2 linked regions of the Azoarcus sp. CIB genome follow. The protein of the gene in region 1 interacts with the protein of each later gene in a pairwise test. Links are inferred from orthologs where the notes say so. Each region holds a gene or a part of one and is shown on either strand. Other genes may lie near its edges.

Region 1 (7,096 bases):
GCGCGGCGCAGCCCGGGGTCGCCATCGGCGCGCGCGATGTCCTCCGCCGTGACGGTGCCGCTGCGCGAGGGTGCGGCGAAGGCGGTGCCCAACTCCTCGCCGGCGAGGATGCCGTAGAAGCTGGGCTGTCCGGCGACGCGTTGGTACAGGGCCGCGGCCTCCACGGGGCGGTTCTGTGCGGCGAGCGCGCGGCCGAGCCAGTAGGTCCATTCGGGTTGCGTCTGCTCGGTTGCGGCGAGGCCCTCGATCGCCGCCTGCACGCCGCGCCAGTCCTCGACGCGCAGTTCGGCGCGCACGCGCCACGCGCGCTGCTCCGCGCTCATCGGCACCTTGCCGGCGGCCCGGAACCAGCGCGCTGCGCCCGGCGAGCCCTGCAGCGATCCGTGGTGACCCAGCGTCGCATGGATGTAGGCGCGCTCTTCGGCGCCCAGCCGCTCCTCGATGCGCGCGAAACGCGCGTAGGCGGACGACACGTCCTCGCGCGCGATGCGCACGAGCGCGGCGAGGGCCAACTCGCGCCCGGCGCGCGAGACGGCGAAATTTGTCGGCAGGTGGTCGATCCAGGCCGACGGGCTCTTCATCATGCGGTCGAAGTCGGCGAAAGAGGGGGCTTCCCCGGCCTTCATCCACGACAGCGTCGTGCGCGCGTTCGACGGGCTGCGGCTGTCGATCTGGCGGCGCGCCCGCCACCACAGCTCGTCGCTGCCGATGTGGCCGGCCAGCGCCAGCGTGCGGAACGCCGGTTCGCAGGCGTTATGGTTGTCCGCGAGTTCCATCCAGCGTGCGCGCACTTCCTCCAGCACGCTCATGTCGCCGGACTCCAGTCGCGCGTTGCGCTGCAGGCAGCGCAGCTCGGCGTCCGGTTCGCGCAGGTCCGCATAGACCTGCAGGAAGCCGCTCCAGTCCTGTTCGCGCGCCATGCGCCGCAGCCAGTCGCCGCGCAGCCGCTCGGCGAGCAGGCTGTCCGGTTCGCGCAGCAGGAATTCCTTGAGCTCGTCGGCCGGTGGCGCTTCCGGGCGGGCGAGGAGGCTCGTCAGCCGCCAGTAGCGTACGTACGGGTCGAGCACATGCGGCTCGCGTTCCGCGGCGAGGCGCTCCAGTGTTGCGCGGTCACCGGTGCGCAGCGCCTCGCGCGCCGCCAGAATGCGGTCGTCTCCGATCTGCCCGTAGGCGCCCTGCGTCAGGCTCGCCAGCGTAAGTGCCAGCGCGGCCCACAAACCCTTTGCCATCCCTTACCATCCCCTTTCGATCAGCCAGACCATACCACAGTGATTTCCGCCCATCCTGCCCCCGGAACGGATTCCGCCGATCCCACCGAACAGCGCCGGGCCCTGCGTGCCCGCACCATCGCCGCGCGCCAGGCGCTGACGGCCACGCATCGCGCCGCCCTGATGCGCCATTTCGAAGCCCATCTGAGCGAGCTCGTCGCCCGTCTGGCGCCGAAGACGCTCGGCTTCTGCTGGCCCTACCGCGGCGAACCCGACCTGCGCGCCTGGGTCGCACACTGGCTGGCCGCGGACGCGTCGCGTGTCGCGGTGCTGCCGGTGGTGCCGCACCAGGCCGGCCCGATGGTGTTCCGCCGCTGGATTCCCGGCATGGAAATGCCGCTCGACCGGCACGGCATTCCCCATCCTGCCGAAGGCGAGCCCGTCGCCCCCGACCTGATCCTCGTGCCGTGCAACGCCTTCGATGCCGCGGGCTACCGCGTCGGCTACGGAGGCGGATACTTCGACCGCACGCTGGCGGTGATGAATCCCGTCGCGGTGGGGCTGGGCTTCGAATTCGCGCGCGTCGACGACGTCTGGCCGCAGCCGCACGACCGCCCGATGGACTGGATCGTCACCGAGGCCGGCGCTTTCCCCGCTCAGCCGAGGAACATGCGGTAGGCCGGGTTGGCAGACTCGTCCGCGTATTCGTAGCCGAGCCGGTCGAGGAAGTCCTGGAAGGCTCCCTTGTCCTCGGGCGGCACTTGCATGCCCACCAGCACGCGGCCGAAATCGGCGCCGTGGTTGCGGTAGTGGAACAGGCTGATGTTCCAGTCCGAATGCAGGCTGGTGAGGAAATTCATCAGCGCGCCCGGGCGCTCGGGGAATTCGAAGCGGTAGATCAGCTCGTTGTTCACGTGCGGCGCGTGCCCGCCGACCATATGCCGGATGTGGCTCTTCGCCATCTCGTCGTCGGTCAGGTCCACTGCCGGCAGTTCATGGCGTTCCAGCATCTCGACGACGCGCGTGGCCTCGGCGCGGTTATGCACCGCCACGCCGACGAAGATGTGCGCGCGCTGCGGGTCGGCGTAACGGTAGTTGAACTCGGTGATGTGGCGGTTGCCGATCAGGCTGCAGAACTTGCGGAAGGAGCCCGGGCGCTCCGGGATCGTCACCGCGAACACCGCCTCGCGCTGCTCGCCGACCTCGGCACGCTCGGCGACGAAGCGCAGGCGGTCGAAGTTCATGTTGGCGCCGGACGCCACCGCGACGAGGCTCTTGCCGTGCAGGTTGTGGCGCTTCGCGTATTCCTTCGCGCCGGCCACCGCGAGCGCGCCCGAGGGTTCGAGAATGGAGCGGGTGTCCTCGAATACGTCCTTCAGCGCCGCGCAGATCGCGTCGTTGTCGACCAGGATCATTTCGTCGACGTGTTGCTGGCACAGGCGGAAAGTTTCCTCGCCGACCTGCTTCACCGCGGTGCCGTCGGCGAACAGCCCGACCTGGTCGAGCACGACGCGTCGGCCTTCGGCGAGCGAGCGGGTCATCGCGTCGGCGTCCACGGTCTCCACGCCGATGATCTTTGTGTCCGGGCGCAGGCGCTTGATATAGGTCGCGACGCCGGCGATCAGGCCGCCGCCGCCGACCGCGCAGAACACGGCGTGGATCGGATCCGGGTGCGCCCTCAGGATCTCCATGCCGATCGTGCCCTGGCCGGCGATCACGTCCGGGTCGTCGTAGGGATGGACGAAGGTCAGCTTCTCGGTCTTCTCCAGTTCGACCGCGTGGGCGTAGGCGTCGGAGTACGAGTCGCCCGCGAGCACCACCTCACCGCCGCGCGACCTGACCGCATCGACCTTGATCTGCGGCGTCGAGGTCGGCATCACGATCACCGCGCGCACCCCCATGCGCTGGGCGGAGAGCGCGACGCCCTGCGCATGGTTGCCGGCCGAGGCGCAGATCACGCCGCGCTTGAGGGCTTGCGGCGACAGGTGCGCCATCTTGTTGTACGCGCCGCGCAGCTTGAAGCTGAACACCGGCTGCATGTCCTCGCGCTTCAGGAAAATGCGGTTATGCACGCGTTCCGAGAGGTTCGTGGCGAGGTCCAGCGGTGTTTCCTCGGCCACGTCGTAGACGCGGGCATTGAGGATCTTTTCCAGGTAATCCGGTGTTGCGGCAGTCATCAGGGAGCCTTCGCGGGGAGGCGCAAAGACCCTGAGCGTATCAGCCGATGCGGCAGTGCGGCAAGCGCTCTGCCGGCGGCGGGCGATCAGAGGGTTTCGCCGTCTGCGTCGAGCAAGCGCTGCTGGCGGTCGATGAATTCCTGCGTCGAATCGATGCCGCGCAGCTGCAGGATCGTCGAGCGCACGGCGGCTTCGAGCAGCACCGCGATGTTGCGTCCGGCCGCGACCGGCAGGGTGGTGCGGATCACCGGCACGCCGAGGATGTCCTGCGTCTCGCGCTGCACCGGCAGGCGCGAGGGGTCGGACTGGCCCGGCAGGCGGCGTTCCAGATGCACGATCAGGCGCAGGCGCATCTTCCGCCGGCACGCGGTTTCGCCGAAGATCGTGCGGATGTTGAGGATGCCCAGGCCGCGCACCTCGATGAAGTCCTTGAGCATCTCCGGGCAACGCCCTTCGAGCACCGTCGGCGCGATGCGCGAGAACTCGACGATGTCGTCGGCAACGAGGCCGTGGCCGCGCGAGATGAGTTCCAGCGCGAGCTCGGACTTGCCGGCGCCGGAACTGCCGGTGATGAACACGCCGATGCCCAGCACGTCCATGAACACGCCGTGCAGCGAGATCTTTTCGGCCAGTTCGCGCGACATGTAGAGGCGCAGCTGGTCGATCACGCTCGCGGAAGGCTGCGGCGTCGTGATCAGGGCGACGTCGGCGTACTCGCAGATGCCGCGCAGGATGTCCGGGATGTTGCAGCCGTCGGCGACGATGATGGCCGGGGGGCGCGCGCTGATGATCTCGGTGAGGTGGTGGGCGACCTTCTCGGCCGCATGGCGCTGCGCCCAGGAGAGTTCGGCGGCGCCCAGGATCTGGATGCGCGTCGGATGGATCAGGTTGAGGTGGCCGACAAGGTCGGCCGGCCAGATGCGTTCTTCGTTGACCGAAATGATCCGGTCGAGCCGGCCGCTGACGTGCGTCAGCTCCAGCTGCTCGCGGTGCAGGTCATACAGCCGCGCGACGCTGGTCTGCCGCATGCGGACCCCAGGAGGCGAACAGCGAATGGATTGCCGCGGTGTCGGGCGCGTTCTGCAACTGGTCGCGGAAGTCGCGGTCGCTGAACATCTGCGCGAGCTCGGACAGCAATTGCAGGTGGGTTTCGTTGGCCTGTTCGGGCACCAGCAGCACGAACAGCATCGTGACGGGGCGGCCGTCGGGAGCGTCGAATTGCACCGGGGCGGACAGGCGCAAGAAGGCGCCGGCGGCTTCCTTCAGGCCCTTGATGCGGCCGTGCGGAATCGCGATGCCCTGGCCCAGCCCGGTCGAGCCGAGGCGCTCGCGCGAAAAAAGGCTGTCGAAGACGACGCTGCGGGCGATGCTCTGGTTGTTTTCGAACAGGAGTCCGGCTTGTTCGAAGACGCGCTTCTTGCTGCTGGCGTCCAGATCGATGACCACGTTCGAGGGGGGCAGGAGTTCGGCGATGAGGCTCATGCGAATCACCACCTGCACGACACGGGCCGTGCCGCTGCCGGTTGGGTGCGGGAGGAGGCTCGGAGTGTGCTGCAGGCGCGGGTTGAAAACGCGCGAATTATAAACACACCCCGGACCCCCGGCGCGAATTAAAGAATCACAGCTCGGTCGGCTGCTGGTGCTTCAGCGTGTCGTGGCCGTGGTCGTAGTTCTTGTCCTTGTACTTGAGGACCTGGCGGTCGAGCTTGTCCGTCATGCTGTCGATCGCGGCGTACATGTCGCCGTCCTCGCTCTCGACGAAGATGTCCTTGCCGCGCACGTGCAGCGTGACTTCCGCCTTCTGCCGCAGCTTCTCCACCGACAGAATCACGCTGACGCTGGTCACGTTGTCGAAGTGGCGGATGACGCGATCAAGCTTGGTGTTGACGTACTCGCGGATCGCGGGGGTGACTTCGACGTGATGTCCGGTGATGGTGAGATTCATGATGTTTCCTCGTATTGTCAGATCGTCTTTCAGATCGCTTTGCGCAGGCTGACCGGCGGGATATTGAGTGACTCGCGGTACTTCGCGATCGTCCTGCGTGCCACCACGATACCCTGCTGGCCCAACAATTCGGCAATTTTCGCGTCGGACAGGGGCTTCTTCCTGTCTTCGGCCTCCACCAGCTGGCGAATCAGCGCTCGAATCGCCGTGGAAGATGCCGCCCCACCGGTGTCGGTGGCAACGTGGCTGCCGAAAAAGTACTTCAGCTCAAACACGCCGCGCGGTGTGGCCATGAATTTCTGCGTCGTGACTCGCGAGACCGTCGACTCGTGCAGCTCAAGCTGGTCCGCGATTTCCCTCAACGTCAGAGGTCGCATCGCCACATCGCCATAATCGAAGAACTGCCGCTGCTGGTCAACGATCGCCTGGGAAACCCGCAGGATAGTGTCGAAACGTTGTTGCACATTCTTGATCAGCCAGCGCGCTTCCTGTAGCTGGCTGGTGAGCGCGCCGCCCGATCCCCGGTTCTGCTGCAGGATGCTGGCGTACAGGGAATTGATGCGCAGCTTGGGCATCGCCTCGGGGTTGAGCGTGACCGTCCAGCGGTTGCGCACTTTGCGCACGACGACGTCGGGCAGGATGTAGCGCGTCTCCTGCACCGAGTGCTGTGAGCCCGGATGCGGGTCGAGGCGGCAGATCAGCGCGTGCGCGGCGCGCAGCGCGTCGTCGTCGCAGCCGGTGGCGCGCTTGATGCGCAGGAAGTTGCGCTCGGCGAGCAGGTCGAGGTGTTCGTCGACGATCTTCAGTGCGAGGTCGCGCGTCGGGCAGGACGGCATCGCCCTGAGCTGCAGGCTCAGGCATTCCTGCGGCGTGCGCGCGCCGATGCCGGCCGGGTCGAGGTTCTGCACGTGGTGCAGCGCGATCGTGAGGTCGTCGAGGTCGTATTCGAGTTCCGGCGGCAGCAGCGGCAGCAGTTCATCGAGCGACTGGTTGAGGTAGCCGTCCTCGTCGAGCGCCTCCATGATGAAGCGCACCAGCGCGCGGTCGCGATCGGAGAGCGGCGACAGGCTCACCTGCTGGTCGAGGTGGTCGCGCAGGCTGGTGCCGGCGGCCTGCAGTTCCTGGAAGTCGGTGTCGTCGTCATCGTTGCGGTTCGACGAGCCGCTGCCCGCGTTCGACCACTCGCCGGCCTCGTCGAAGTTTGCCGGCTCGGCCTCGTTACGCGTCTCCTCGCTCGGTGCGGGGGTGTCGGACTGGCTGCCGGACTCGGTCGTGCCCGGCGAAACCTGTGCGACGCTCGGAGAAAAGTCGCTGCCGTCGCCGTCCTCGCGCTCGAGCATGGGGTTCTCGAGGAGGAAGCGTTCCAGCTCCTGGTTCAGCTCCAGCGTCGACAGCTGCAGCAGTTTGATCGATTGCTGCAGCTGCGGCGTCAGCGTGAGGTGCTGCGAGATCTTGAGCTGGAGTGACGGTTTCATGGGACTACGCTGGCTGGATCAGAGGCGGAAATGCTCGCCGAGATAGACGCGGCGAACCTGTTCGTTGGCGACGATCTCGTCGGGCCGTCCACTCGCGAGCACGCGGCCTTCGCTGATGATGTAGGCGCGGTTGCAGATGCCGAGCGTCTCGCGCACGTTGTGGTCGGTGATCAGTACGCCGATGCCGCGGTCGCGCAGGAAGCGGATGATCTTCTGGATGTCGAGCACCGCGATCGGGTCGACGCCGGCGAAGGGCTCGTCGAGCAGGATCAGGCGCGGGTCGGTCGCCAG
Region 2 (3,342 bases), 490 kb from region 1 along the record:
GGAGTCGTTGGTGCGCGAAGGTTGGGAGGAGTCGCTTGCGGTGCGCCTGTTCGAGGTGAGCCTGGCGCCGCCCTCGCTCGCGGATGTGCGTGACGACCTGCCCGAGATCGCCGCGCAGCTCCTGCTGCACCTCGTGGAGGCCGGCGAGGTGCCGCGCCGCCACTTCTCGACGGCGGCGCTGAACGCGCTGCGCGCGCAGCCCTGGCCGGGCGGTTATGCGGAGCTGCGCGCGGCGGTGAAGTCGCTCGCGCTGGGGACGCTGGACGAGGAGATCGCGCTGACCGACGTGCGTCGGCTGCTGATCCCGTCCACCGAAGGCGCGGTCGCGGTATCGCTCGACCAGCCGCTGCGCGAGGCGCGCGAGGCCTTCGAGCGCCTGTACTTCGAGCACCACCTGCGCCTCGAAGGCAGCAACATGACGCGCCTGGCGGAGAAGAGCGGCCTCGAGCGCACGCACCTGTACCGCAAGCTCAAGCAGCTGGGCCTGCACGGCAGCCGGCGCACCGAGGAAGCCTGAGAGACTGAGGCGGGCGCGCAACAGTCCCGCTGCGCGGGCCGGCGGCTCGCGTAGAATCAGGCTTCCATAATGTCCGGGGCGTCTGTCAGGTGAAGATCATCATCCTCGGGGCGGGCCAGGTGGGCGCGTCGGTGGCGGAAAACCTCGTCTCCGAAGCCAACGACATCACCCTGATCGACACCAGTGCCGAGCATCTCGAGGTGCTGCGCGATCGCCTCGAATTGCGCACGGTGATCGGCAACGCCGCGTCGCCGTCGGTGCTGCGCGAGGCGGGGGCGGACGACGCCGACCTGCTGATCGCGGTGACGCAGTCGGACCAGACCAACCTGTGTGCGTGTCGCGTCGCGAAGACGCTGTTCAACCTGCCCACGCGCGTTGCGCGGCTGCGTTCGAGCGATTTCGTCGATTACCCGGAACTGCTCGACGACAACAACTTCGCGGTCGATTTCTCGATCTGTCCGGAGCAGGTCGTCACGGACTACATCAAGCGTCTGGTGGCCTTCCCCGAGGCGCTGCAGGTCATGGAGTTCGCCGGCGGGGTGCTGAGCCTGATCTGCGTGCGCGCGTTCGAGGGCGGGCCGCTGGTCGGCCATCCGCTGAAGGCGCTGCGCTACCACATGCCCAACGTCGAGGTGCGCATCGCGGCGATCTACCGCGGCGACGGGGAGGCGATCATCCCCGAGGGCGACACGATGATCCTGCCCGGCGACGAGGTGTTCTGCCTCGCCGCGAGCGTGCATATCCGCCAGGTGATGCGCGAGATCCGGCGCGAGGATCGGCCGATCCGTCGCATCATCATCGCCGGCGGGGGCAACATCGGCCTGCGCCTGGCGCGCGGCATCGAGGACGATCACAATGTCAAAGTCATAGAGGTCGATCGCCGCCGCGCGGACTTCCTCGCGAGCCAGCTGCACCGCGCGCTGGTGCTGCGCGGCGACTCGACCGACGAGAAGCTGCTCGAGAACGAGGGCATCGACGAGGCCGACATGTTCCTCGCGCTGACCAACGACGACGAGGACAACATCATGTCGGCGTCGCTCGCCAAGCGCATGGGGGCGCACCGCACGCTGGCGCTGATCAACCGCCGCAGCTACGTCGATCTGGTGCAGGGGGGGCCGATCGACATCGCGATCTCGCCCGCCCAGACGTCGATCGGCTCGCTGCTGCAGCACGTGCGCCAGGGCGACGTGGTCGCCGTGCACAGCCTGCGCCGTGGCGCGGCCGAGGCGCTGGAGATCATCGCGCACGGCACGCGCAAGGACTCCAAGGTGGTCGGCCGCGCAATCGCGGAGATTCCGCTGCCCAAGGGCGCGACCATCGGTGCGATCGTGCGCGACGAGATGCGGCCCGACGGCAAGGTCGCGCGCCGCCTGGTGGTGATGCCGCATCACGACACGGTCGTGGAGAGCGGCGATCACGTGATCGTGTTCTGCACGCACAAGAAGCTCGTGCATCAGGTCGAAAAGCTGTTCCAGGTGAGCTTCGGCTTCCTATGAGGCGCCGCGCCGATACCCACCCGGTGCTCAACGCACTGGGCCTGATCGTGATGCTGTTCGGCGTGCTGATGCTGTTTCCGCTCGCGGTGTCGTGGTTCGTCGGCGACGGCGCGACCGTCGCGTTCGACCACGCGGTGCTGATCACGCTGGCGGCGGGCCTGCTGATGTGGCTGCCGACGCGCGGCAGGAAGCGCGACCTGCATACGCGCGACGGTTTCCTGCTGGTGGCGCTGACGTGGATCGTGATGCCGGTGTTCGGCGCGCTGCCGCTGCTCGACTTCATCCCCGACCTGTCGGTGACCGACGCGTACTTCGAGGCGGTGTCGGGCCTTACCGCGACCGGCGGCACGGTGCTGGTGGGGCTGGATCACCTGCCGGTGTCGATCAACCTGTGGCGCACCTTCATGCACTGGATCGGCGGCATGGGCGTCATCGTGCTGGTGGTCGCGATCCTGCCGCTGCTGGGCATCGGCGGGCGGCAGCTGATGAAGGTCGAGGTGCCGACGCCGATGAAGGAGCAGAGCCTGACGCCGCGCATCGCCGAGACCGCGAAGGGCCTGTGGCTGACCTACTGCCTGCTCACCGTGGCGTGCGCCGCGAGCCTGTGGCTCGCCGGGCTGGACGGCTGGGAGGCGATCATCCACACCTTCAGCGTCGTCGGGCTGGGGGGATTTTCGAGCAAGGACGCGTCGCTCGGGCACTTTGGCAACGTGTCGGTGGACATGATCGTGATCGTGTTCGCGCTGCTGTCCGGCCTCAACTTCGCGACCCATTACCTCGCTTTCGCGCGCCGCAGCCTCAGGCCCTATCTCGCCGACCCCGAGCTGCCGTTCTATTTCGCGACGCTCGCGCTGAGCACCGTCGTCCTCACCGTGTACCTCGTGCAGTTCGACGTGCATGCGGATTTCCTCAGCACGCTGCGCTACGTCGCTTTTCACGTCGTGTCGATCTCGACCTCGCTCGGGCTGGCGACCTACGACTACACGCTGTGGCCGATGTTCGCGCAGATCTGGGTGCTGTTCCTCGGCAGCTTCATCGCCTGCTCCGGCTCGGCCGGCGGCGGCATCAAGATGATGCGCGCGATGATCCTGTACAAGCAGGTGTTCCGCGAGATCGTGCGCTCGCTGCACCCGCAGGCGGTGCATCCGGTGCGCATCCGCAGGCAGCCGGTGTCGGACGACATCCTGCACGCGGTGCTGGGCTTCAGCTTCATGTACATGGTGACCATCGTGTCGCTGACCTTGCTGTTGTCGGCGACCGGGCTGGACATTGTCACGGCGTTCTCGGGCGTGGTGGCCTGCCTCAACAACACCGGCCCGGGCCTCGGCG

The links.
Region 2: the proteins of ptsN (region 1) and trkA interact in binary tests that used the Escherichia coli proteins (3 or more experiments, as listed by UniProt). The link is inferred for Azoarcus sp. CIB from one-to-one orthologs.

What each region holds. Positions count from the first base shown.
Region 1 is NZ_CP011072.1:4,747,836-4,754,931, reverse strand. Bases 3,125-6,122 are described here. They hold ptsN (PTS IIA-like nitrogen regulatory protein PtsN), read right to left. Parts: upstream 4,868-6,122; coding sequence 4,382-4,867; downstream 3,125-4,381. Other genes in these bases: AzCIB_RS21300 (RNA polymerase factor sigma-54), read right to left, coding at 5,360-6,122; hpf (ribosome hibernation-promoting factor, HPF/YfiA family), read right to left, coding at 5,004-5,330; hprK (HPr(Ser) kinase/phosphatase), read right to left, coding at 3,472-4,413; ilvA (threonine ammonia-lyase, biosynthetic), read right to left, coding at 3,125-3,385. Also shown: AzCIB_RS21330 (lytic transglycosylase domain-containing protein), read right to left, coding at 1-1,229; AzCIB_RS21325 (5-formyltetrahydrofolate cyclo-ligase), read left to right, coding at 1,269-1,886; more of ilvA, read right to left, coding at 1,865-3,124; more of AzCIB_RS21300, read right to left, coding at 6,123-6,805; lptB (LPS export ABC transporter ATP-binding protein), read right to left, coding at 6,824-7,096. UniProt on the Escherichia coli protein: Seems to have a role in regulating nitrogen assimilation.
Region 2 is NZ_CP011072.1:5,239,908-5,243,249, reverse strand. Bases 1-2,809 are described here. They hold trkA (Trk system potassium transporter TrkA), read left to right. Parts: upstream 1-606; coding sequence 607-2,013; downstream 2,014-2,809. Other genes in these bases: AzCIB_RS23485 (TrkH family potassium uptake protein), read left to right, coding at 2,010-2,809; AzCIB_RS23495 (sigma-54-dependent transcriptional regulator), read left to right, coding at 1-517. Also shown: more of AzCIB_RS23485, read left to right, coding at 2,810-3,342. UniProt on the Escherichia coli protein: Part of the constitutive potassium transport systems TrkG and TrkH. May regulate the transport activity of TrkG and TrkH systems. Binds to NAD(+) and NADH.